DNA from 3 places in the Mesorhizobium sp. M1E.F.Ca.ET.045.02.1.1 genome. Region 3 is predicted to be linked to each of the others. Evidence: riboswitches for the same ligand, from Rfam matches in the RefSeq annotation. Region 3 holds a riboswitch; each other region holds the start of a gene.
The links. A riboswitch is a leader RNA that binds a small molecule or an ion and turns the genes downstream of it on or off. The one in region 3 is predicted to bind cobalamin.

Region 1 (7,956 bases), 2.4 Mb from region 3:
CCGCCGCGATCAAGGCCGCGAAGGAAAGCGCCGAAACGAGCGTCGTCGGGACGGCTATGCTGGTCTGGCCGAGCCGGTCCACCAGCCGCGAGATCTGCGGCGACAGGAAAGCGTTGACCAGCGCGTAAGTGGCCGAGACGGCGCCGGCCAGCCAGTATTCGCCATGCGTCTGCGACAGCATCGCCACGATGCCGATCGGCGCCATGGCGATCGGCAGCCGCGCCATGAAGGCGGCCGCGGCGAAGCCTTTCGTTCCGGGAGCCCGAAAGATTTCCGAATAGGGGTTTCGCATGGTCCTGCTCCTCGACAAGGAAGGGCGCCGCAATTACATACGCAGCGTATGAATGTCAGATAGTTCATACGTCGCGTATGTCAATCGGCATACGAGACGTATGTGAATAGAGCCAGAAACCGTGCACAGACCCCGCAAGGAGATGATCGCCGAGACGCGCGCCAAGCTGATCGCGGCCGCGCGCCATGCCTTCGGCACGATCGGCTATGCCGAGGCCTCGATGGACGATTTCACCGCTTCAGCGGGCCTGACGCGCGGCGCGCTCTACCACCATTTCGGCGACAAGAGGGGACTGCTGCAGGCGGTGATCGCCGAGATCGACGGCGAGATGGCTGCGCGGGTGAACGAGGTGGCGGCGAGAGCGCCGACCCGCTGGCAGCGCTTCGTCGACGAATGCACCACCTATATCGAGATGGCGTTGGAGCCGGAAATCCAGCGCATCATGTTCCGCGACGGCCCGGCGGTGCTGGGCGATCCGGCGCAGTGGTCGAACGCCAATGCCTGCACCGCGTCGATGACGGATCATCTGACGAGACTGCAGGAAGAGGGCGTCGTCGTGCCCGATCTCGACCCCGAGACCGCCGCGCGGCTGATCAACGGCGCCAGCAGCCAGGCCTCGCAACGCATTGCCAATTCGAACGACCCCGAGGCGACGTCGAAGAAGGCGATAGCGGCGTTCAAGCAGCTACTGGAAGGACTGCGCAAAAAGCCCTGACTGCACGATCGGGTAAGGATATCGCCGGTTTGTGCACCGGTTTTGGGACTGGCGCGGCGCCGTCGCAATTGACAATGACAGGCGCGAGCGCATCCTCCTCGACCATTCTCTTACAGCGCCGCGCGTTCTTCGAACGCGCAAAGGACGCTGTAACACTTTGACTATGCCGCATGATCCTTTCCGAAAATCGATTCCGATTTTCGGGGTCATGCGCGAGGCGGGAGAGTCGGGGCCATGTGGGACTTCAGCATCGGCCGGTCGGTGTCCATCATGATGCGGACATGGCCGTTCATCGTCTTTCGCATGATCGTCTATTTCGGCATCACGTTGGCCTACATCATGGCGACCGGCACCGGCGCCAGCGTCGGCTACGGTGTCGGCCACATCTCCACCGATCCCGATGGACCGATGTCCTTTGCCTTGTGGGGCGGGGTTGTCGGCTTCGGCGTCGTCTCGATCGCCGTCTACTGGATCCGCGAATATATCCTCTATGTGCTCAAGGCCGGTCACATCGCCGTCATGGTCCACCTGATCGATGGCCACGACGTCCCCGACGGCCAGCGCCAGATCGCCTATGCGAAGGAAGTGGTGACCCAGCGCTTCGCCGAGGCCAACATTCTTTTCGTCGTCGACCAATTGGTGAAGGGCGCCATCCGCGCCATCACCGGCCTGATCGGCGGCATCGCGGCGTTCTTGCCCATTCCGGGCTTGAACGGCCTCGTCAGCTTCATCAACACCGTCATCCGCCTGTCGCTGACCTATGTCGACGAGATCATCCTCGGCTACAACATCCGCATCAATTCGAACTCTCCGTTCGAAACCGCCAGGCAAGGCGTCGTGCTCTACGCGCAGAACGGCAAGCACATGGTCAAGAACGCCGTCTGGCTGGCGGTGATCATGTGGGGCGTGTCCTTCGTCATCTTTCTTTTGATGCTGGCGCCGGCAGGCGCGATCCTGTGGGTCATGCCGGGCCAGCTTGCCGGCTGGGCCTTCGTGCTGGCAATCGTCTTTGCCTGGGCCTTCAAGGCGGCCTTCATCGAACCCTTCGCCATCGTCTCGCTGATGCAGGTCTATTTCGACGCCATCGAAGGCCAGGTTCCGAACCCGGAATGGGATCAGCGGCTGGCCGAAGCGTCATCGAAATTCAGAGAGCTTCGCGACAAGGCGCTCGGCTCCTTCGGCGGCTCGCGCTGGGATTCGCCCCGGGCTGCTTGATCGGCAGCCCCTTGATCACGACGGCAGCCCGATCACGGCTTCGGCTGCTCTCCGAGGCGGGCAATCGCCGACTTGAGCGGCGCCTCGCCGGCGCCGCAAAAGGTCTCGCTCATCACCAGCTCGGCCAGCGGCAGGCGCTTGCCCCAGCCATGCGCCTCGAGGTCCGGCCTCGGCGCGAATTCCGAAACACGGCCGACGCAGAGATAGGCAACCGGCGTGACGTGCTCGGGGATCGACAGGAGCCGCTTCAGCGCTTCCGTTTCGATGATGCTCACCCAGCCGACGCCGACACCTTCCGCCCGCGCCGCCAGCCAGAAGTTCTGCACCGCGCAGACGGTGCTGTAGAGGTCCATTTCCGGGTTGTGCCAGCGCCCGAGCGGCGAGTTCCTTGAACGCTGCCGGTCGCAGGTGATGCAGAGATTGAGCGCGCTTTCGCAGATGCCCTCGAGCTTCAGCTTGCGGTAGAGGGCCTGCCGCTCCGCCTCGATCGCCGGCAATTCCTGCTCGCGCGCGGCAAGGAACAGGTCGCGCACCTGCCGCCGCCTTGTCACATCGCGGATAACGATGAAATTCCAGGGCTGCATGTAGCCGACCGACGGCGCGTGATGGGCGGCCGTCAGCAGCCGCGCCAGAACGGCATCGTCGATACCGTCGGCAACGAAATGGCTGCGCACGTCGCGCCGGGTGAACATCGCCCGATAGACGGCATCGCGCGCCAATTGGTCAAAGTCATCGCCGCCCATGGCGGCCGCTTGTGCCTGCATCGCTTGTCCCTTGCGACAGCAGTCCTCCGCCTGACCATGCGGAAGACCATGTCTGCCGGGCCGGTCTTCTGGCTCGGGATCGACCCACGTCCGGCGCCTTCCCGTCTAGGACAGTGGCTTTTGCCGGCGCGGTCCCCCTCACAGCGTTGGGCACGCCACGGAGTTCAACCGTGTTCCCGATTCTCCCGCCTCGCGGGCACCAGGCAGCAGTCCGACCTTATCGCGAAGCAGAGGCCGCGCCAATGCCGCCAGCGACACTATCGGGCGCAATTTTCCCCAGCCATTCGGCCATCAAACATGGTCATCCGGGCCACGCGTGCCTAGATTAGGCGCCATGACCACCCGTCTCTACACCCATCCGGTATTCTTGGAACACCTCACGCCGCCCGGCCACCCTGAAAGGCCGGACCGTTTGCGCGCCATCGAGCGCGTGCTGGATGACGAGGCTTTTTCGGCTCTCGACCGCGTCAAGGCGCCGGAAGGCGACGAGGCGACCATCCTCTACGCGCATCCGGAAGATTTTGTTGCCCGCATCCGCGCGGCCATTCCCGCAAGCGGTATCGTCTCCATCGACGCCGACACCAGCGCCAGCCCGAAGAGCTGGCAGGCCGCGGTGACGGCGATCGGTGCCGCCAACGCGGCGATAGACGATGTCTTCGAAGGCCGCGCCGCCAATGCCTTCGTCGCCGCGCGCCCGCCCGGCCACCACGCCGAAAAGACCACCGCGATGGGCTTTTGCCTGTTCAACACCGCGGCGATCGCCGCCCGTCATGCACAGAAGAAGCATCAGGCCGAGCGCGTCGCCATCGTCGATTGGGACGTCCACCACGGCAACGGCACGCAGGACATCTTCTGGGACGATCCGTCGGTGCTTTATTGCTCGACGCACCAGATGCCGCTCTATCCGGGCACCGGCGCGAAAAGCGAAACCGGCGCCGGCAACATCGTCAACGCGCCGCTGGCACCCCGCACCGGCAGCGAGCTGTTCCGCGACGCCTTCCTTTCGCGCGTGCTGCCGTCGATCGACGCGTTCGCGCCGGACCTGATCATCATTTCCGCCGGCTTCGATGCGCACCATCGCGATCCGCTCGCCGAGATCAACCTGACCGAGGACGATTTCGATTGGGCAACCGGCCAGTTGATGGAGCGCGCCGGGCGCCATAGCGGCAACCGGCTCGTCAGCCTGCTGGAGGGCGGCTACGATCTGCAGGGACTGGCATTTTCGGTCGCCGCCCATGTCGGGCGGCTGATGAAAGGATAAATGATGGCTGATGAAGCTAACCAAGACGTCAAAACGATGAGCTTCGAACAGGCGCTCGACGCGCTGGAGAAGATCGTCGATGATCTGGAGCGCGGCGACGTCCCGCTCGACCAGTCCATCCGGATCTACGAGCGCGGCGAGGCGCTGAAGGCGCATTGCGACCGGTTGCTCAAGGCGGCCGAGGACAAAGTCGAGAAGATCAGGCTTTCGCGCGACGGCAAGCCGGTTGGAACGGAGCCGCTCGACGCCGAGTAAGGTGTGTTGCAAGGAGTTCAAGCATGTGCCGAAACATCAAGACCCTGTTCAACTTCGAACCGCCGGCAACCGACGACGAGGTCCATGATGCAGCCCTGCAGTTCGTGCGCAAGCTGAGCGGCTCGACCAAGCCCTCCAAGCGCAACGAGCACGCCTTCCACCATGCCGTCGAGGCGATTGCCGCCGCGGCGCGCGAACTGCTCGATTCGATGGAAACCACCCAGCATCCGCGCAATCGCGAGGAAGAGGCGGCCAAGGCGAAAGCCAGATCCGCGCTCCGCTTCGCCTGAGACCTGCCATGAGCTTCTTTCCAGGCAACGATCCCGAGGCCGGCGACGCCTTCGCCTGCGACCAGATCGAATTGATGGTGATCCCCAACGCCAAGGACATCGGCGGCTTCGAGGTCCGCCGCGCCTTGCCGACCGCAAAACGCAGGCTGGTCGGACCGTTCATCTTCTTCGACCGCATGGGGCCGGCCATCCTGCGCGCCGGCCATGCGATCGACGTGCGCCCGCATCCGCATATCGGGCTTTCCACCGTCACCTATCTGTTCGACGGCAAGATCCGGCACCGCGACTCGCTCGGCACCGAAATGGTGATCGCGCCAGGCGATGTGAACCTGATGACCGCCGGCCGCGGCATCGTCCACTCCGAGCGCACGCCGGAAGAGCTGCGCGGCGCGCCGATGTCGGTCTCCGGCTTGCAGACCTGGCTCGCCTTGCCCGACGGCAAGGAGGAGATCGCCCCGGTCTTCGCCAACACATCGGTGATCCGCCTGCCCGAGATCGACGCCGAAGGCGTCAGCGGCCGCGTCGTCATCGGCGAATTTTCCGGGCTGCGCTCGCCGGTCGCGACCGCATCGGACACGCTTTATGCCGATCTGCGGCTGGCGGCGGGCGCCAGCGTGAAAATCCCCGCCGATGCCGAGGAACGCGCCATCTATACGCTGGAGGGCGAGGTCTCGATTGCCGGCGATCATTTTCCGGCGGAGCGGCTTCTGGTGTTCAAACCGGGCGAGGAGATCGTCGTTTCGTCCGAACGGGGCGCGCATTTCATGCTGTTCGGCGGAGCGTCGCTGGGCTCCAAGCGTTATATATGGTGGAATTTCGTTTCGTCCTCGAAAGAACGCATCGAGCAGGCCAAGGAAGAATGGAAGACAGGCCGCTTCGATATCGTTCCTGGCGATGAGGAAGAATTCATCCCGTTGCCGGAAGGTTAGAACTGGATGGACATCCTGCGCCAACCGCGTCACTGACACGCATTTACATTCGCTCGCCAGCGGCATATTTCGCGCATGATCAAGGCGCATATTTGTGAAAGTTGGAGCAATTCCAGGAAAAATGTGAAACGGTTTTCCGTCCGGAATTGCGTGGAACAGGGAGCAATTCCAGGAAAAGTGTGAAGCGGTTTTCCGTCCGGAATTGCGTGAAACAGAAAAGACAGAGCGGTCCCGTGAAACGGTTAACCGCTCCCAAAGATCTCAGCAGGCCGCCAAAGAGTGAACCCGAAGCCCGATACGCCACTTCTCGACAAGGTCCGCATCCCTGCGGATTTGCGGGCGCTCGACGAAAGCGAGCTGCCGCAGCTGGCGACCGAGCTGCGCGCCGAACTGATCGACGCCGTTTCGCACACCGGCGGCCATCTCGGCGCCGGCCTTGGCGTGGTCGAGCTGACGGTCGCGCTGCACTATGTCTTCAACACGCCGGAAGACCGGCTGATCTGGGATGTCGGCCACCAGGCTTATCCGCACAAGATCCTGACCGGCCGCCGCGACCGCATCCGCACGCTGCGCCAGGAGGGTGGCCTCTCCGGCTTTACGCGGCGAGCCGAGAGCGAATACGACCCCTTCGGCGCCGCACACTCCTCGACCTCGATTTCCGCCGGTCTCGGCATGGCCATGGGCCGCGATCTGTCGGGCGGCCGCAACAATGTCATCGCGGTGATTGGCGACGGAGCGATGTCGGCCGGCATGGCCTATGAGGCGATGAACAACGCCGGCGCGCTCGACGCCCGTCTGATCGTCATCCTCAACGACAACGACATGTCGATCGCGCCGCCGACCGGCGCGATGAGCGCCTATCTGGCGAGGCTCGCCTCCGGCAAGACCTATCTCGGCCTGCGCGATTTCGGCAAGAAGCTGACCTCCTATTTCGGCAAGCGCGCCGACAGTGCCATCACCCGGGCGGTCGAGCACGCGCGCGGTTACGTCACCGGCGGCACGCTGTTCGAGGAGATGGGATTTTTCCACATCGGCCCGATCGACGGACACAATCTGGAGCATCTGATCCCGGTGCTGAAGAATGTTCGCGACAATGCCGACGGCCCGGTGCTGATCCATGTCGTGACCCAGAAGGGCAAGGGCTACGCGCCGGCGGAAGCCGCCGCCGACAAATATCACGGCGTCAACAAGTTCGACGTCATCACCGGCGCGCAGGCCAAGGCGCCGGCCAACGCGCCGAGCTACACCAAGGTCTTCGCCGAAAGCCTGATCCAGGAGGCCCGCGAGGACGACCGCATCGTGGCGATCACCGCCGCCATGCCGAGCGGCACCGGCCTCGACCTCTTCGGCGAGGTGTTCCCGGCCAGAACCTTCGATGTCGGCATCGCCGAGCAGCATGCGGTGACCTTCGCCGCCGGCTTGGCCACCGAGGGCTACAAGCCCTTCGCTGCCATCTATTCAACCTTCCTGCAGCGCGCCTACGACCAGGTCGTGCATGACGTGGCGATCCAGAAACTGCCGGTGCGCTTCCCGATCGACCGCGCCGGCTTCGTCGGCGCCGACGGCGCCACCCATTGCGGCGCCTTCGACACGACCTTCCTGGCTTCTCTGCCCGGCTTCGTCGTCATGGCCGCCGCCGACGAAGCGGAACTGCGCCATATGGTGCGCACCGCCGCTTCTTATGACGGCGGCCCGATCGCTTTCCGCTATCCGCGCGGCAACGGCGTCGGCGTCGACATGCCGGAGCGCGGCTCGGTGCTCGAAATCGGCAAGGGACGGATCCTGAAGGAAGGGACCAAGGTGGCGCTGCTTTCCTTCGGCACGCGGCTGCAGGATTGCCTGATGGCAGCGGAGGAGCTCGGCGCGGCCGGCCTCTCCACCACCGTTGCCGACGCCCGCTTCGCCAAGCCGCTGGACGAGGATCTCATCCGCCGCCTCGCGCGCTCGCATGAGGTTCTGGTGACGGTGGAGGAGGGCGCTGTCGGCGGCTTCGCCAGCCATGTGCTGCATTTCCTCGCCCATGAAGGCCTGCTGGAAAATGGCCTCAAGGTCCGCCCGCTGATCTTGCCCGACGAGTTCACCGATCACGCCAAGCCGGAAAAAATGTATGCCGACGCGGGCCTCGACGCGGCCGGCATCGTGGGCACGGTCTTTGCCGCGCTCGGCCACGGCGTGCAGGCGCAGCGCGCCTGAATCTAATTCTCAACGCGCTGAATCTGTTTGCCGGCTTTGGAA
Region 2 (7,956 bases), 2.3 Mb from region 3:
GCATCGATGCCATCACCCGCTCATCGAGCGTTGCCTTGCCGAGTTCTTCGCTTGCAAGATCGGCATGGATTGCAATCATCTCGACCATGTGCCTGCGTAGGACCGCAAGATGCTCTTCGTTCATGGGTTTCATGACGGTGAGGCTTTCCTCGACCAGCTGCTGCCAAATAGCTTATATCCTGTTCGTCTCGTCACAGTAACCGACAAGGCCGATGCGCTGGGCATTGCCCATTTCGAGAGGAAACGCGCGCTGGCGGGACGTCCTTTGGCTGGCCGTTTCTCCAGATATTGCTAAAATAAGGCCGCTGCCGAACGGAAGGGATATCCCGATGAGCAGACATATCTTTGCCGTGCTGACCAATCCAGTGGAGGGACGCGAGGCAGAGTTCAATGCTCGCCCTTACCCTCTGACCTCGCCTTGACTGACGAGCTCGATGCAATCGCGTTGCGGCGCTGCGTCTTACCCGCATCTAACTCCGGGAAGCTTTAGCGGTAACGGATTGCCTCGCCAAAGGCACGTTGACATAAAGATATCTTTATGTGACTACTGGCTGAACAGTCGCTACAAGGACAAAGAATGTCGCAAAGTCCGTTCTCACTGGACGATCTGTTTGGTCCGGCCGGCGAGAAGCGAGACGGGTCGGAAATCCTGGCTACGCTTCAAGCTACTGCGCGCGAACGCATCCTGATCCTTGACGGTGCCATGGGCACCCAGATCCAGGGTCTTGGTTTCGACGAGGACCATTTCCGCGGCGACAGGTTCGTCGGTTGCGCCTGTCACCAGAAGGGCAACAACGATCTTTTGATCCTGAGCCAGCCCAAGGCGATCGAGGACATTCATTATCAGTACGCTATTGCCGGCGCGGACATCATCGAGACCAACACCTTCTCATCAACCTCCATAGCGCAGGCCGATTACGGCATGGAGAATGCCGTCTACGACCTCAATCGCGACGGCGCTCGGCTTGTCCGCCGTGCTTTGATCCGGGCACAACAGGAAGACGGCAAGCGGCGGTTTGTCGCCGGCGCTCTCGGGCCGACCAACCGCACCGCCTCGATGTCGCCGGATGTCAACAATCCCGGTTACCGCGCCGTGACTTTCGACAAATTGCGCTATGCCTATGGCGAGCAGCTGCGCGGGCTGCTCGATGGCGGCGCCGACATCATCCTGATCGAGACCATCTTCGACACGCTGAACGCCAAGGCGGCGATCTTCGCCTGCAACGAGATCTTTGTCGAAAAGGGCATTCATCTGCCGGTCATGATCTCCGGCACGATCACCGACCTGTCCGGCCGCACGCTCTCCGGCCAGACGCCGACGGCGTTCTGGCATTCGGTCCGTCACGCCAGCCCGTTCACGATCGGCCTCAATTGCGCGCTCGGCGCCAACGCCATGCGCGCGCATCTGGATGAGCTTTCGGGCGTAGCCGGCACCTTTGTCTGCGCCTATCCGAATGCCGGCCTGCCTAATGAATTCGGCCGGTATGACGAGAGCCCGGAATTCATGGCTGAACAGATCGAGGGTTTTGCGCGCGACGGATTGGTCAATGTCGTCGGCGGCTGCTGCGGCTCGACGCCGGACCATATCCGCGCCATCGCGGCGGCGGTTAAGAAATATCCGCCGCGCGCCATCCCGAAGATCGAGCCGAAGATGCGCCTGTCGGGCCTCGAGCCGTTCACGCTGACCGACGAGATTCCGTTCGTCAATGTCGGCGAGCGCACCAATGTCACGGGCTCCGCCAGGTTCAGGAAGCTGATCACGGCGGGCGACTATGTCGCCGCGCTCGATGTCGCGCGCGACCAGGTCGCCAACGGCGCCCAGATCATCGACATCAACATGGACGAGGGCCTGATCGATTCGAAGAAGGCGATGGTCGAATATCTCAACCTGATCGCGGCCGAGCCGGACATTGCCCGCGTTCCCGTGATGATCGACAGTTCCAAGTGGGAAGTCATCGAGGCCGGCCTCAAATGCGTCCAGGGCAAGCCGCTGGTCAACTCCATCTCCATGAAGGAAGGCGAGAAAGCGTTCCTGCATCATGCCAGGCTGGTGCGCGCCTATGGCGCTGCGGTGGTCGTCATGGCCTTCGACGAGGACGGCCAGGCCGACACCAGGGCGCGCAAGGTCGAGATCTGCACCCGCGCCTACAAGCTCCTGACTGAACAGGCAGGCTTCCCGCCCGAGGATATCGTCTTCGATCCGAACGTGTTCGCCATCGCCACCGGCATCGATGAACACAACAATTACGGTGTCGATTTCATCGACGCTGCGCGCGAGATCACCGCGACGCTTCCTCATGTCCATATTTCGGGCGGCGTGTCGAACCTCTCCTTTTCGTTCCGCGGCAACGAACCGGTGCGCGAGGCCATGCATGCCGTGTTCCTCTACCACGCCATCCAGGCGGGCATGGACATGGGCATCGTCAATGCCGGGCAGCTTGCCGTCTACGACACCATCGACCCGGAACTGCGCGAAGCCTGCGAGGATGTTGTCAACAACCGTGAGCCAAAGGGCGGCGGCACGGCGACCGAGCGCATGCTGGAACTCGCCGGACGCTTCAAGGGCACGGCGGGCAAGGAGGCGCAGGAACGCGTTCTCGCCTGGCGCGACTGGCCGGTCGAGCAGCGCATTTCGCACGCGCTGGTCAATGGCATCACCGAATTCATCGACGCGGACACGGACGACGCGCGGCGCGCCGCCGAGCGGCCGCTGCATGTCATCGAAGGCCCGCTGATGGCGGGCATGAATGTCGTCGGCGACCTGTTCGGCGCCGGCAAGATGTTCCTGCCGCAAGTGGTGAAGTCGGCCCGCGTGATGAAGCAGGCGGTGGCCGGCCTGCTGCCGCACATGGAGGCGGAGAAGCTGGCGAACGCCGCCAGCGGGATCGACAATGGCGAGCGCCAGACCGCCGGCAAGATCCTGATGGCGACGGTAAAGGGCGATGTCCACGACATCGGCAAGAACATCGTCGGCGTGGTCCTTGCCTGCAACAATTATGAGATCATCGATCTTGGCGTCATGGTGCCTGCGGCGAAGATCCTGCAGACGGCGCGTGAGCTAAAGGTCGACGTCATCGGCCTGTCCGGCCTGATCACGCCCTCGCTCGACGAGATGGCGCATATGGCGGCCGAGATGGAACGTGAAGGCTTCGACATTCCGCTGCTGATCGGCGGTGCGACGACCAGCCGCGTGCATACGGCGGTCAAGATCCATCCGCGCTATGCGAAAGGCCAGACGGTGTATGTCGCCGACGCCAGCCGCGCCGTCGGCGTGGTGTCGGCACTGCTGTCGAACGAGGCCAAGGCCGGCTATGTCGAGAACGTTCGCGCGGAGTACAAGAAGGTTGCCGACGCGCATGCGCGCAGCGAAGCCGACAAGCAGCGGCTGCCGCTCGCCAGGGCGCGGGCCAATGCCCACAAGGTCGACTGGACGGGCTACGAGCCGCCAAAACCGTCCTTCCTTGGCCTAAAGGTCTTCGAAGGCTGGGATCTGGCCGAGCTTGCCCGCTATATCGACTGGACGCCATTCTTCCAAACCTGGGAGTTGAAGGGCCGCTATCCCAAAATCCTCGACGACGAGGACCAGGGGCCGGCGGCACGCCAGCTCTTCGAGGACGCCCAGGCGATGCTGGCGAAGATCATCGCGGAAAAATGGTTTGCGCCCAAGGGCGTGATCGGCTTCTGGCCGGCCAATACCGCCGGCGACGATATCAGACTGTTCACGGATGAGGCCCGCTCGCACGAACTGGCGACATTCTTCACGCTGCGCCAGCAGCTGGCCAAGCACGACGGCAAGGCCAATGTCGCATTGTCGGATTTCGTGGCGCCTGTGGACAGCGGCAAGGCCGACTATGTGGGCGGCTTCATAGTCACCGCGGGCATCGAGGAAGTGACGATCGCCGAGCGCTTCGTGCGGGCCAACGACGACTATTCCTCGATCATGGTCAAGGCGCTGGCCGACCGTTTCGCCGAAGCCTTCGCAGAGCGCATGCACGAGAAGGTGCGCAAGGAGTTCTGGGGTTACGCGCCCGATGAGAACCTGGCCCCGGACGACCTGATCGGCGAACCCTATCGCGGCATCCGCCCGGCACCTGGCTATCCGGCGCAACCCGACCATACGGAAAAGGCGACGCTGTTTCGTCTGCTCGACGGCGAACGCAATGCGGCCGTCAGCCTGACCGAAAGCTTCGCCATGTGGCCCGGCTCCTCCGTCTCCGGCATCTACCTGTCGCATCCCGAAAGCTATTATTTCGGCGTCGCTAAGGTCGAGCGCGATCAGGTCGAGGACTATGCGCGGCGCAAGGCCATGCCGCTGGCGGAGGTCGAGCGCTGGCTTGGGCCGATCCTCAACTATGTGCCGGCGCGCTACGCCGAAGCGGCGGAGTAAGTCCCTATTACCGCCAGTCGTCCTTGCCCCTGACCGATCTCGCATTCCTGTGGACCGGTTTGGGCGATCGATGATTTGATCAGGGTGCTTAAGGTGCACGTTCGTCTCGCGGATGGGATAATTGGGAAGTCGGTGCCGGCGCTGCCCCCGCTACGGCAGCGGCGCTTTTCGTCTCCACAAGGACCACTGGGCCAAGGCCTGGGAAGCTGCCGAGATGGCGGAACTGTTTTTGATTACCCCTATCTCGATTTCCACTATTTTGGGGCGCTCGAGAATTAAGTTTGGCACTTCTATCTAACGAGTGCCAACCGGGCTATATATATGGGCGTGGCCGCTATGCCGGCCTCAGAAAGAAGCTTCCATGAAATTCCGGCCACTCCAAGACCGCGTCGTCATCAGGCGCGCGGAAAGTGACACCAAATCCAAGGGCCGCATCATTGTTCCCGACAATGCCAAGGAAAAGCCGCAGGAAGGCGAAGTCATCGCCGTCGGCCAGGGCGCACGCGACGAAGACGGCGCGCTGGTCGAGCTCAAGGTCAAGGCGGGCCACCTGATCCTGTTCGGCAAATGCTCGGGCACCGAGGTCAAGATCGACGGCGATGACCTTCTGATCATGAAGAAAGCCGACATCATGGGCATCATCTTCAACAAGACCGTGGCTGCCAAGAGGGCAGCCTGACGTGCGCGCCGCGCGTATTCACCGGACGCGCATAGGACGCTCCCGATTCTGAGTCTCCGGGCGACGCCGTCGGCGTCTTGCCGTCCCAACCGAACTGGAAAAATCATGCCCCCCAAGGAAATCAAATTCTCCACCGATGCCCGCGACCGCATGCTGCGCGGCGTCGAGCTTCTCAACAGCGCCGTCAAGGTGACACTAGGCCCCAAGGGCCGCAATGTCGTCATCGACAAGGCCTATGGCGCGCCACGCATCACCAAGGACGGCGTCGCCGTCGCCAAGGAAATCGAGCTTGCCGACAAGTTCGAGAACATGGGCGCGCAAATGGTGCGCGAAGTGGCCTCGAAGACCAACGACCTTGCCGGTGACGGCACAACCACCGCCACGGTGCTGGCCGCATCGATCCTGCGCGAAGGCGCCAAGCTCGTCGCCGCCGGCATGAACCCGATGGACCTGAAGCGTGGCATCGACCAGGCCGTTACCGCGGTGGTCAAGGAAGTCCAGGCGCGGTCCAAGAAGGTCAAATCGGCCGGTGAGATCGCGCAGGTCGGCACCATCGCCGCCAATGGCGATGCCACCGTCGGCGACATGATCGCCAAGGCGATGGACAAGGTCGGCAACGACGGCGTCATCACCGTCGAGGAAGCAAAGACCGCCGAGACCGAACTCGACGTCGTCGAAGGCATGCAGTTCGACCGCGGCTATCTCTCGCCCTATTTCGTCACCAATGCCGAGAAGATGCGCGCCGAGCTGGAGGACGCCTACGTCCTCATCCATGAAAAGAAGCTCGGCAATCTGCAAACGCTGCTGCCGATCCTCGAAGCCGTGGTGCAAAGTGGCAAGCCATTGTTGATCATCGCCGAGGATGTCGAGGGCGAGGCGCTGGCGACGCTCGTCGTCAACAAGCTGCGCGGCGGCCTCAAGGTCGCGGCCGTCAAGGCGCCTGGCTTCGGCGATCGCCGCAAGGCGATGCTGGAAGACATCGCCGTGCTCACCGCCGGCCAGATGATTTCCGAGGATCTCGGCATCAAACTGGAGAACATTGCCATTGACATGCTCGGCCGCGCCAAGCGCGTGCTGATCGAGAAGGACACGACCACGATCATAGACGGCGCCGGCACCAAGGCGACCATTCAGGCGCGCATACAGCAGATCAAAAGTCAGATCGAGGAAACCACTTCCGACTACGACAAGGAAAAGCTGCAGGAGCGACTGGCGAAGCTCGCCGGCGGCGTTGCAGTCATTCGCGTCGGCGGCGCCACCGAGTCCGAAGTCAAGGAAAAGAAGGATCGCATCGACGACGCGCTGAATGCTACGCGTGCCGCTGTGGAAGAAGGCATCGTTGCAGGCGGTGGCGTGGCGCTCTTGCGCGCCAGATCGGCGCTTGCCGGCTTGAATGGCGCCAATGCCGATGTGACGGCGGGTATCTCGATCGTGCTGAGGGCGCTTGAGGCGCCGGTCCGCCAGATCGCAGAAAATGCAGGCGTCGAAGGTTCGATCGTCGTCGGCAAGCTCTCCAAGGGCAAGGACTACAATCAGGGCTTCGACGCCCAGAACGAGATTTATGTCGATATGATCAAGGCTGGCATCGTCGACCCGGCAAAGGTGGTGCGGACCGCACTCCAGGACGCCGGTTCGATCGCCGCCCTGTTGATCACCGCCGAGGCCATGATCACCGACGTTCCAGCCAAGGATGCCGCGCCATCCCCCGGCGGTGGCATGGGCAATTGACCGACTCCCTGCCGGGAACGCGCTGCGATGCCCATCGCGCCGAGCGCGAAGCGCTGAAGGTCGCCGACAATGAGCGGGTTTTGGCGGAAGCTGCGGCTGCCAAGGCTGAGGTAAGGGCGGAAGCCGGAGCCCGTCAGACAGAAATGGGCAATCGGGTCTCGCGCGTCGTGGCCGACGAGGCGCCCCGCAAGGCCCGTCAGGCCTAATACTTCAACACCTGCGCCCAATCCCACGGGCGCGGCCATTGCCCTAGCAGATGATCGCAGGGTGGCGAAAAAAACGGACTGGTTATAATGAGCGCACATGTCTATCCACCCGCTTCACTTGTTGAAGACAATGCCGGAGCGTGGTTGAAGAAGCTGGCGAAATACCGACAGCCGCGTCTAGGGCGTAGCGCCTTCGAACTGTTCATCACTCTTGTCCCTTTCGCCATCTTCTGGGCGGCTGCTTGTCTTTCGCTGACCAACAGCTTCTGGCCCGGGCTGATCGCGATCCTTCCTGCCAGCGGCTTCCTGCTTAGGCTGTTCATGATCCAGCACGATTGCGGCCACGGCTCGTTCTTCGCCCGTCGCGGACTCGATGACTGGACCGGCCGCCTGCTTGGGGTCCTGACTCTGACCCCATATGACTATTGGAGGCGCGCTCACGCCGCCCATCATGCGACTGCAGGCAATCTCGACGAACGCGGAGTCGGTGACATCACCACGCTGACGATTGCCGAATACCGTGCCCTTTCGCCGATAAAGCGGGTCGGTTACCGGCTGTACCGGCACCCGCTTGTGATGTTCGGGATCGGGCCAGCTTGGCTATTCCTATTCAAGCAGCGCCTACCGTTTGGGATGATGAGCTCGGGTGCGCTGCCTTGGATTTCGACCATGCTGACGAATATTGCGATCGTCACGCTGTCTGCCTTGATGGTATGGACCGTCGGTTTGGCTACCTTTCTCCTAATCCACCTGCCGGTCGCACTGCTGGCAGGTGCGGCTGGCGTTTGGCTCTTCTATGTACAGCACCAATTCGAGGAGACGCATTGGTCGGGGGGCGAGGATTGGCGGTTTCCCCAAGCGGCGCTGCATGGCGCCTCGCACTACGATCTTCCGCCGGTGCTGCGGTGGCTCACCGGCAACATCGGCATCCATCACGTCCATCATCTGTCCAGCCG
Region 3 (7,956 bases):
CGGCAATGCCGGCGACCCCGCGCGCGGCGTCATAGCCCGGCCTGTATCCGGCAGGAAGGGCCTTTGCCGTCCCGTCCACGACAAGTCCGGCTCCTTTTTCGTCGCCGACCAGGGTCAACACTGTCGAGCCTGGATGCGCGCAACCCTTGGCGCAGCCGGAAATGTGCAGGGTGAGCGAGGCATCGAGGAGGTCGGCGCTTTCCTTCGCGATTGTCTCGGCGATGGCGCGGGTAGCAATGCGGCCGGAAGAGCACGCGGGCGTGCCTGGGCAGGCGGCGATGCGGGTGCGCGGGTCGGTCGCGGAGGTGACGAAGCCGAGGGTGGCGGCTGAGGCTTGAAGGGCTGGGCAGGCGGACGGGGAGAGGCCGAGGAAGAGCAGGGCGCGGCCGGAGGCGAGGCGGATTTCGGTGGCGCCGAAGACGAGGGCCTGTCGGGTCAGTTCAATGAGCTTCTCGGCCGGCATGCTGCCGAAGGGCAGGCCGATGCCGAGGGCGTGGGTGATCGCGAGATCAAAAATGCCAATGGGGCTTTTCGAAGGTTGGCGTTCCTGCGCACCCCCCTCTGTCCTGCCGGACATCTCCCCCGCAAGGGGGGAGATTGCTCTCTCATCTCGGCTTTCGCCAATCGCCGGCGGTGCAAGAGCTGAGCCGCCGGCGGAATTGCCGATCTCCCCCCTTGCGGGGGAGATGTCCGGCAGGACAGAGGGGGGTGTGACGGAGTGCCAACTTGCGAGTGAACCGAGCTGCCTCCGAGACAAATCCCGCGTGTGCGCCTCTCGACCTTTCTCGGCAATCATCCTGAGCGCTGCCACAGTGATGTCGCGCGCAGTATCGGCATCGACTGTCGCGAGAAGCTTCGCAGTCCGGCCATCTCCGGCAACCGACACGCTCCACTGGACGCCCGCTGTGGCCTGCACCGCAGCCAGCCTTACATCGGCCATCAGCTCATCCATGGCCAACTGCCCACCACCGTCCACAATCACCGAAACCTTCGGTCCCAAGCGCTGCGTTAGTCCGGCTTCTTCGATGGCCATCCGGACCCGCTCGGCCAACGGAAGCGGGTCGGCGATCTCTTGCGGATCGATGCCCGCCAGCGGCCCGATCTCGACCGGAACACCGCTGCGCACCTCGATGCCCAGCGCATCCACTTCCGCCGCCAGCAGCCGCGCGCTTGCCGCCGTCAGGCCGCGGATCTGCAGGCTGCCGCGGGCGGTCACTTCCATGATGCCGTTGCCGTGACGCAGCGCGGATTCGCAGAGTCCGATCAGCGACTTGGGGGAAAGTCCTCCAGCGACCGGATTGAGCCGCACCAGCAGCCCGTCGCCGGTTTGCATCGGGGCGGACAAAGCGGGGCAGGCGCCGCGGCGCGAAAAGGCGTTCATGCCGCCACTCCCTGGGCTTCGGCAATGAGTGCCGTGAGATCGTCGTCGATGGAATTGCGTTGCGGATGCCAGAGGCCGCGACGCCGCGCCGACAGGAACCGCTCGGCAATGACCTTCGCGGCGGCGGGATTCTCGCGCAGGAGGAAGGCGCGGACTTCCAAGTCGCCGAGATAAGCGTCGTGCACCGCCTCGATCAGCGCACCCGATATCGCATGCGTGGTCTCGGCGAAGCCGACGAGACGGTCGACCGTCTCGGCGAATTCCGAAGCGCCGCGCGGGCCGTGACGCATCTGGCCGGCGATGAAGCGCGGGTTGACCGCGCGGGCGCGCACCACACGCGAAACCGCCTCGCCAACCGAGCGCGGCTTCGGCTTCTTTGGATCAGTCGTGTCGAGCACGATGACATCGGCATTCCTGCCAAGTGCTGCAAGGGCGGCCGAAAATCCGCCGATGAAGGCGACATCGGCGGAGCCTTCGAGAATGTCGCGGCCGGGGTCATCGCCTGTGTGGACGAGCAGATCGGCTTCGGCGACGCGATCCTCGAAGGCGCCGGGGGCGGAAATCGCTTCGCCGTTGGCGCCGCCGTACGCATGCGACGTCGCCTCGAGATAGGCGCGGCCGATCTCCTCGCGCACGCCCCATTCGCCGCGCGACAGCAAATCCTCGACACCGGCGCCATAGGTCCCGGGTGAGGTGCCGAAAATGCGCGGGCCGATTTTGCCCTGCGCGCGCGTCGCGGCGGCGAGGGGATTTTCGGTATCGTCTTCGTCGCGGCCGGCGACCGCGTTGGCGGCGGCGTCGATCAGCGCGATCTGGGTCGGGAACATGTCGCGGAACAGGCCAGAGATGCGCCAGGTGACGTCGACGCGCGGCCGGCCGAGCGCCGCCGGCGGCAGCACCTCGATGCCGGTGACGCGGCCGGTCGCTGCATCCCATTGCGGCCGGCAGCCCATCAGCGCCAGGCCTTGGGCGATCTCCTCGCCGCCGGTGCGCAATGAGGCCGAGCCCCAGAGGTCGATGACCAGCGAACGCGGCCAGTCGCCATGGCTCTGCATGTAGCTGCGCACCACTTCTTCCGCAGCCGCCTGGCCGAGATCGTAGGCGGTCGGCGTCGGCATGGTGCGCGGGTCGGAGGTGAAGAGGTTGCGGCCGGTGGGCAGCACGTCGGAGCGGCCGCGCGCCGGAGCGCCGGCGGGGCCGGCCTTGATGTGCTGGCCGTCGAGCGCTTCGAGCAGTGCGGCCTTTTCGGCCTCCGCGCTTTGCCGCCGCAGCGGATCGACCTCGCCCTCCGGCGCGCGGCCGTAGACATGCAGCCCGTCCTTGACGGCGAAATCCTTGAGGTCGCACAGCCAGGCGTCGATGCGGCGCAGCGCCTCGTCCGGAGCGTCGGTGCCGGCAACGCCTGCTTCTGTCGCCAGGCCGGATTTCCGCGCGGACTCGACTATGAGCCGCGCCAGACGATCGCGGCGGCGGCGATCGAGCCCGTCGGCCTGGGCATATTCGTCGACCAAGCGTTCGAGCTTCTGCTGTGCCTCGTCGAGGCCGGCCCCGGTCAGCGGCGGCGGCAGATGGCCGAGCGTGACGGCCGAAATCCGGCGCTTGGCCTGCGCCGCCTCGCCGGGATTGGAGACAATGAAGGGATAGATGACCGGCAGCGAGCCGGTGACGATCTCGGGAAAGCAGCTTTCCGATAGCGCGACCGTCTTGCCCGGCAGCCACTCCAGCGTGCCGTGCGCGCCGACATGGACGATGGCGTGCACGCCGAGCGATTTCCGCAGCCAGAGGCCGAAGGCGATCAATTCGTGGCGGGGAGGGAGAGTGGGGTCGTGATAGTCGGCGCGGCGGTCGGCCGAGCGGCCGCGGTCGGGGGCCAGCGCGACGGTGATGTTGCCGAAGGTCGCGGCGCGGAAGGGGAAGCTCGCCAGAGTTAGCGCGTGAACACCCCCCTCTGTCCTGCCGGAGATGTCCGGCAGGACAGAGGGGGGTGCCTCGCGCAACCCTATCTCGCCCTCTGCCTCACCCCATGCGGCCTCTACCGCGTCTATCACTGCCATCGGCAGTTCCGCTGAGAAGCACCGATAGTCGTCTAGACTCAACCCTTGCCCGCCCATCTCCAGCGCATCCAGCAACGCGCGCGGCGATTGTGGAATCCCGTCAACCGCATAGCCCTGTTCCTTCAAGTCATGCAGCATGGCGAGCACGCTCGACGGCACGTCGAGGCCGACGGCATAGCCCGTACGCCCTGGGGCACTCGGATAGTCCGGAATCAGGATTGCCAGCTTGCGCTTGGCCCGCTCGGTCCGTTGCAGGCGAATGAACATCGCGGTGCGCTTGGCGACCTGCGCGACGCGGTTGGCTTCAGGCCGGTTGGCGAAGGCGCGGAAGGCGAGCGCCGGATCGGCTTCGATCTCGCCCTTGAATGAAATCGCGCCGGCCAGGATGCGGCCGTCGAGTTCTGGCAGCACGACATGCATGGCGAGGTCTGCTGGCGCCAGGCCGCGCTGGTTCTTCTCCCAGACCTCGCGCTTCGTCGTGGCGACGATGACCTGGAAGACCGGCACGCCGGCGCGGTCGAAAAGTGTTTCGGCGCCGGGTTCCGCGCCGGAGGCGAAGGCGGTGGCGGTGATGATGGCGGCCGGGTTCAGCGAGGCGAGGGCGGTTTCGACGAAATCCAGCGAGGCTCTATCCTTGAGGCTGGACACGAAGATCGGCACCGGGGCCATGCCTTGCAGCCGCAATGCTTCCGCGAGGGCATCTATCGGCGCTATGTCGGCGGCAAGTAGCATGGAGCGATAGAAGAGGATCGGGATGATGGACGCGGCGTTTCCCTCCCCCTCGAGGGGAGGGTGGCCCGCAGGGCCGGGAGGGGTCGGGACGACTGGGCTTAACGTCTCTTCCTGTGGTCGTTCTTCATGGTGCCGGCGCGTGTCGCGGAGGACCCCACCCCCGGCCTGCGGCCGGACCCTCCCCTCAAGGGGGAGGGGGACCACGCCGCGACCGGGCTCGTAATAACCCGCCTTCGGCACGCTGACCGGTTCGGCCACCGCCGCATCCGATCCGGCAAGCCGCGCCAGCCTTTGCACCAGCGCGCGCATATTGGCCGGGCCGCCCTCGCGGAAATAGCCGAGCAAGGCGTCCAACTCGGCGCGTGGCAGCGTCGAGCCCTCGATCAGCCGCTGATCCTCGTCATGGCTTTCGCCGGGCAGCAGCGCGAGCTTGATGCCGCGCTCGCGCGCCACCGTCGCGAGCTGATCGCAGCCATAGCGCCACCAGTCGTAGCCGCCGAGGATGCGGACCAGAACGACCTTGGCATGACGGGCGACGCTGTCGATCCAGAGGTCGACCGACATCGGGTGGCGGAGGTCGCGAAGTGCTGCGAGCCGCATCGACGGCAGGTGTTCCGCGTCCGCTTTCCACGCAGCGGCCAGGCCGGCGAGGTCGCTGTCGGTGAAGGACAGCGCCACGACATCCGCAGGCGTCTGCCTGAGATCGATCGGCTCGGCGAGATCGTCGAGCGAGGCGGATGTCGTGGTGAGGATATGCATCGCTTTTCGTGCTTGCCTCAGCCGGCGAGGATACGTTCGACCGCCGGGCGATTGAGCCCCTTGAGGCCGATGACGACGAGCCGCGAGCGGCGGTCGTCCTCGGTGGTCCAGGCGCGATCGTAATAGTGGTTGACGCGCGGGCCGACGGCCTGCAGCAGAAGCCGCATCGGCTTGCCGCCAACCTCGACGAAGCCTTTGACGCGCAGCACGTTTTCCTGCTCGGCCGCAAGGGCGACGCGCTTCGCCAGCTCGTCCGGATGCAAGATCGACGGGATATCGATGACGAAGGAATCAAAATCGTCGTGCTCATGTTCGAGCTCGTCGTCGTGGTGCGTCTTGCGGTTTTCGATGTCGTCCTCGACGGCAAGGCCGAGGCCGAGCAACACCGACGGATCGACCTTGCCGTGCGTGGTCGGCAGGACTTTCACGGCCCGCGCCACATGCTCGCCGATGACGGCGTTGGCGCGCTGCGAGCCGGCCGCGTCCATCAGGTCGCTCTTCGACAGGATGATCAGGTCGGCGCAGGCGATCTGGTCCTCGAACACCTCCTTGACCGGATCGTCATGGTCGAGCGAGTCGTCGGCGGCGCGCTGCGCCTGCAGGGCGTCCATGTCGGAGGCGACGCGGCCGTCGGCCAGTGCCAGGCCATCGACCACAGCAACGACACCATCGACGGTGACGCGGCTCTTCACGCTAGGCCACTGAAAGGCTTGCACCAGCGGCTTCGGCAGAGCGAGGCCCGAGGTCTCGATCAGGATGTGGTCGACCTTGGGGTTAAGCGACAGGATCTGGTCGAGCGCCGGGATGAAGTCGTCGGCGACGGTGCAGCAGATGCAGCCATTGGCGAGCTCGACGATGTTTTCCTCGGGACAGGTGTCGATGCCGCAGCCTTTCAGGATCTCGCCGTCGATGCCGACATCGCCGAATTCGTTGACGATGATCGCCAGCCGCTTGCCCTTGGCGTTTTCGAGCAGGTTGCGGATCAGCGTCGTCTTGCCGGCGCCTAGGAAGCCGGTGACGACGGTGCAGGGAACACGGGAGACGGAGGCGTTCATGGTCAGTCCTTCAGGAGGTCGAGAGGAGGGATGCGGGCGACAAGGCCGCGCTTGAGGGAATCGGGCCGGCCGCGCCAGGGGATAAGGCCGTCGGTCGAGGTGGCGAAGAGTTTTGCGCCGGCGACGAGGTCGGCGCCGCTGGCGGTTTCCAGGTCGCCGAAGACGTAGCTCCAGCAGCCGTCGCGCAGGAGCGCTGCGCTCAGGCGGCGCTTGCAATTGCCGAGGCATTCGACGGTGCGGATGCGGATGTTTTCGTCCGATGCGGCGCGTCGCGTATCTTCGGCAAGCAGGGCGCCGGCGCGCGGATGCGCGTCCGAGCCGGTCTCGTCGCGGCAGGACGAGCAGACGATGACGGTGACTCCGGCCAATGCGTCGTCGGGCTCGGACGAAAAATCCGCGATATTGGCTGGAAAACTGCCGTTGCGATCCAAAACCAGGCTCCTTGCCCGGAAAACCCGCCGGGCGTTCGGATACTTAAAGTCTCAGACGGCAGGTCTCCTGGCTCGCGGGTCATCGCCTTGGCGCCGCCTTCCCGGGAGACATCCCAGTGGTTTTCGGCTGAGGCTCGTCGCTCACAGTTGCGGGGACAGCCGCGGAGTTGGGATTTTTCCCGCACCGCATTCCCTCTTGGCTCCTCCCTTTGCCGGGAGAAGACCGTCTGCGGCGGATTTAGGCTTAGAGCTACGCGGCTGTCAACGCGCGGCTACGACACCGAAATGTCGGCCAGCGCCGGCCCAAGGTCGCCGGCCGGGGTTACCTCGATGCTCTCCAGGCCTAGCCAGGTCTGAATCTGTTTCAGCTCATCGAAGAGCTGGGCGGCCGTTTCGGTCGGAGCGCCGGCTTCAGCATAAGCCGCATGGACGCGCAGCATGCTCGCCGGGCGGTCGGCCCTCAGATCGACACGGGCGACGATCCGGTCGCCTAGCAGGAAGGGCAGCACATAGTAGCCATACTGGCGTTTTTCGGCCGGCGTGTAGATCTCGATGCGATAGCGGAAGCCGAACAGCTTTTCCGTGCGGGTGCGTTCGAAGACCACCGGATCGAAGGGAGCGAGCAGGGCGCGCGCCCCGATCCGGCGCGGAATGCGCGCGTCCTTATAGAGATAAGCGGTCTTGTCCCAGCCTTCGACCCGCACCGGCAGCAGTTCGCCCGTCTCGACCAGTTCCTCGATGCGATCCTTCACGTCGCCCGGCGCGAGGCGGAAATAATCGCGCAGGTCGCCATAGGTGGCGATGCCGTGGGCGCGCGCGGATATGCGCAGCAATTCACGGTGCGCGTCCTCGACAGAAGGCACGGGCAAATCCAGCACAGACTGCGGCAGAACACGCTCCGGCAGATCGTAGTAGCGTTCGAACCCGCGCCGGTAGGCGGTGGTGATGCGCCCGGCCCAGAACAGCCATTCGAAGGCGTGCTTGGCCTCGCTCCAGCCCCACCAGCCGCCGTTGCCCTTGTGGCCTTCGATGTCGGAGGCGGCAATCGGCCCGCGTTCCGCGACTTGCCCGTAGATCTCGTCGATCATTGCCTTGCGCTCGCGACCCCATTTGGCGAGGCCGAGATACATTTCCTCGCCGCGCTCGGCGCGCTGCATGCGCCAGCGCATCAGCGGCCAGGTCTCGACCGGCAGGAACGACGCCTCATGCGCCCAATATTCAAAGACGGCGCGCTTGCGGCTTACGGCCGCGTTGTCGAGCAGCGCGAGCGGGTAGGGGCCGAGGCGCGAATAGAGCGGCATGTAGTGGGCGCGCACCACCGCGCTGACGGAATCGATCTGCAGCAGGCCGGTGCGAGAGAGCACGCGGGCGAGGTGCCGGCGATCGGGCGTACCGGCCGGCCGCGCATCGGTGAAGCCCTGTGCGCCGAGCGCGATGCGCCTGGCCATGGCCAGCGAGATCTTTTCCTTCATCGAGCTGCTCTCGCCCTGATCAGTTCTGCCGGATTTTTAGCCGGTGATTCCGGCCATGCTAGCAGGCAAATG

Region 1: another riboswitch for cobalamin. It lies ahead of bluB (5,6-dimethylbenzimidazole synthase); the one in region 3 lies ahead of EJ070_RS21830 (DUF1636 family protein).
Region 2: another riboswitch for cobalamin. It lies ahead of EJ070_RS33770 (co-chaperone GroES); the one in region 3 lies ahead of EJ070_RS21830 (DUF1636 family protein).

What each region holds. Positions count from the first base shown of each region.
Region 1 is NZ_CP034447.1:6,942,229-6,950,184, reverse strand. Features, by position in the region: gene EJ070_RS34075 (MFS transporter) at 1-292, opposite strand, end outside; gene EJ070_RS34070 (TetR/AcrR family transcriptional regulator) at 414-1,007, shown strand; gene EJ070_RS34065 (hypothetical protein) at 1,242-2,222, shown strand; gene bluB (5,6-dimethylbenzimidazole synthase) at 2,255-2,986, opposite strand; cobalamin riboswitch at 3,027-3,205, opposite strand; gene EJ070_RS34055 (histone deacetylase family protein) at 3,321-4,247, shown strand; gene EJ070_RS34050 (exodeoxyribonuclease VII small subunit) at 4,251-4,502, shown strand; gene EJ070_RS34045 (DUF2277 domain-containing protein) at 4,526-4,792, shown strand; gene EJ070_RS34040 (pirin family protein) at 4,801-5,721, shown strand; gene dxs (1-deoxy-D-xylulose-5-phosphate synthase) at 6,001-7,914, shown strand.
Region 2 is NZ_CP034447.1:6,886,782-6,894,737, reverse strand. Features, by position in the region: gene EJ070_RS33780 (protein-L-isoaspartate(D-aspartate) O-methyltransferase) at 1-133, opposite strand, end outside; gene metH (methionine synthase) at 578-4,387, shown strand; cobalamin riboswitch at 4,462-4,750, shown strand; gene EJ070_RS33770 (co-chaperone GroES) at 4,749-5,066, shown strand; gene groL (chaperonin GroEL) at 5,172-6,794, shown strand; partial or broken gene EJ070_RS33760 (hypothetical protein) at 6,821-7,000, shown strand; gene EJ070_RS33755 (fatty acid desaturase) at 7,088-7,956, shown strand, end outside.
Region 3 is NZ_CP034447.1:4,539,143-4,547,098, forward strand. Features, by position in the region: gene cobG (precorrin-3B synthase) at 1-1,381, opposite strand, end outside; gene cobN (cobaltochelatase subunit CobN) at 1,378-4,926, opposite strand; gene cobW (cobalamin biosynthesis protein CobW) at 4,944-5,981, opposite strand; gene EJ070_RS21830 (DUF1636 family protein) at 5,984-6,412, opposite strand; cobalamin riboswitch at 6,452-6,655, opposite strand; gene EJ070_RS21835 (winged helix-turn-helix domain-containing protein) at 6,685-7,884, opposite strand.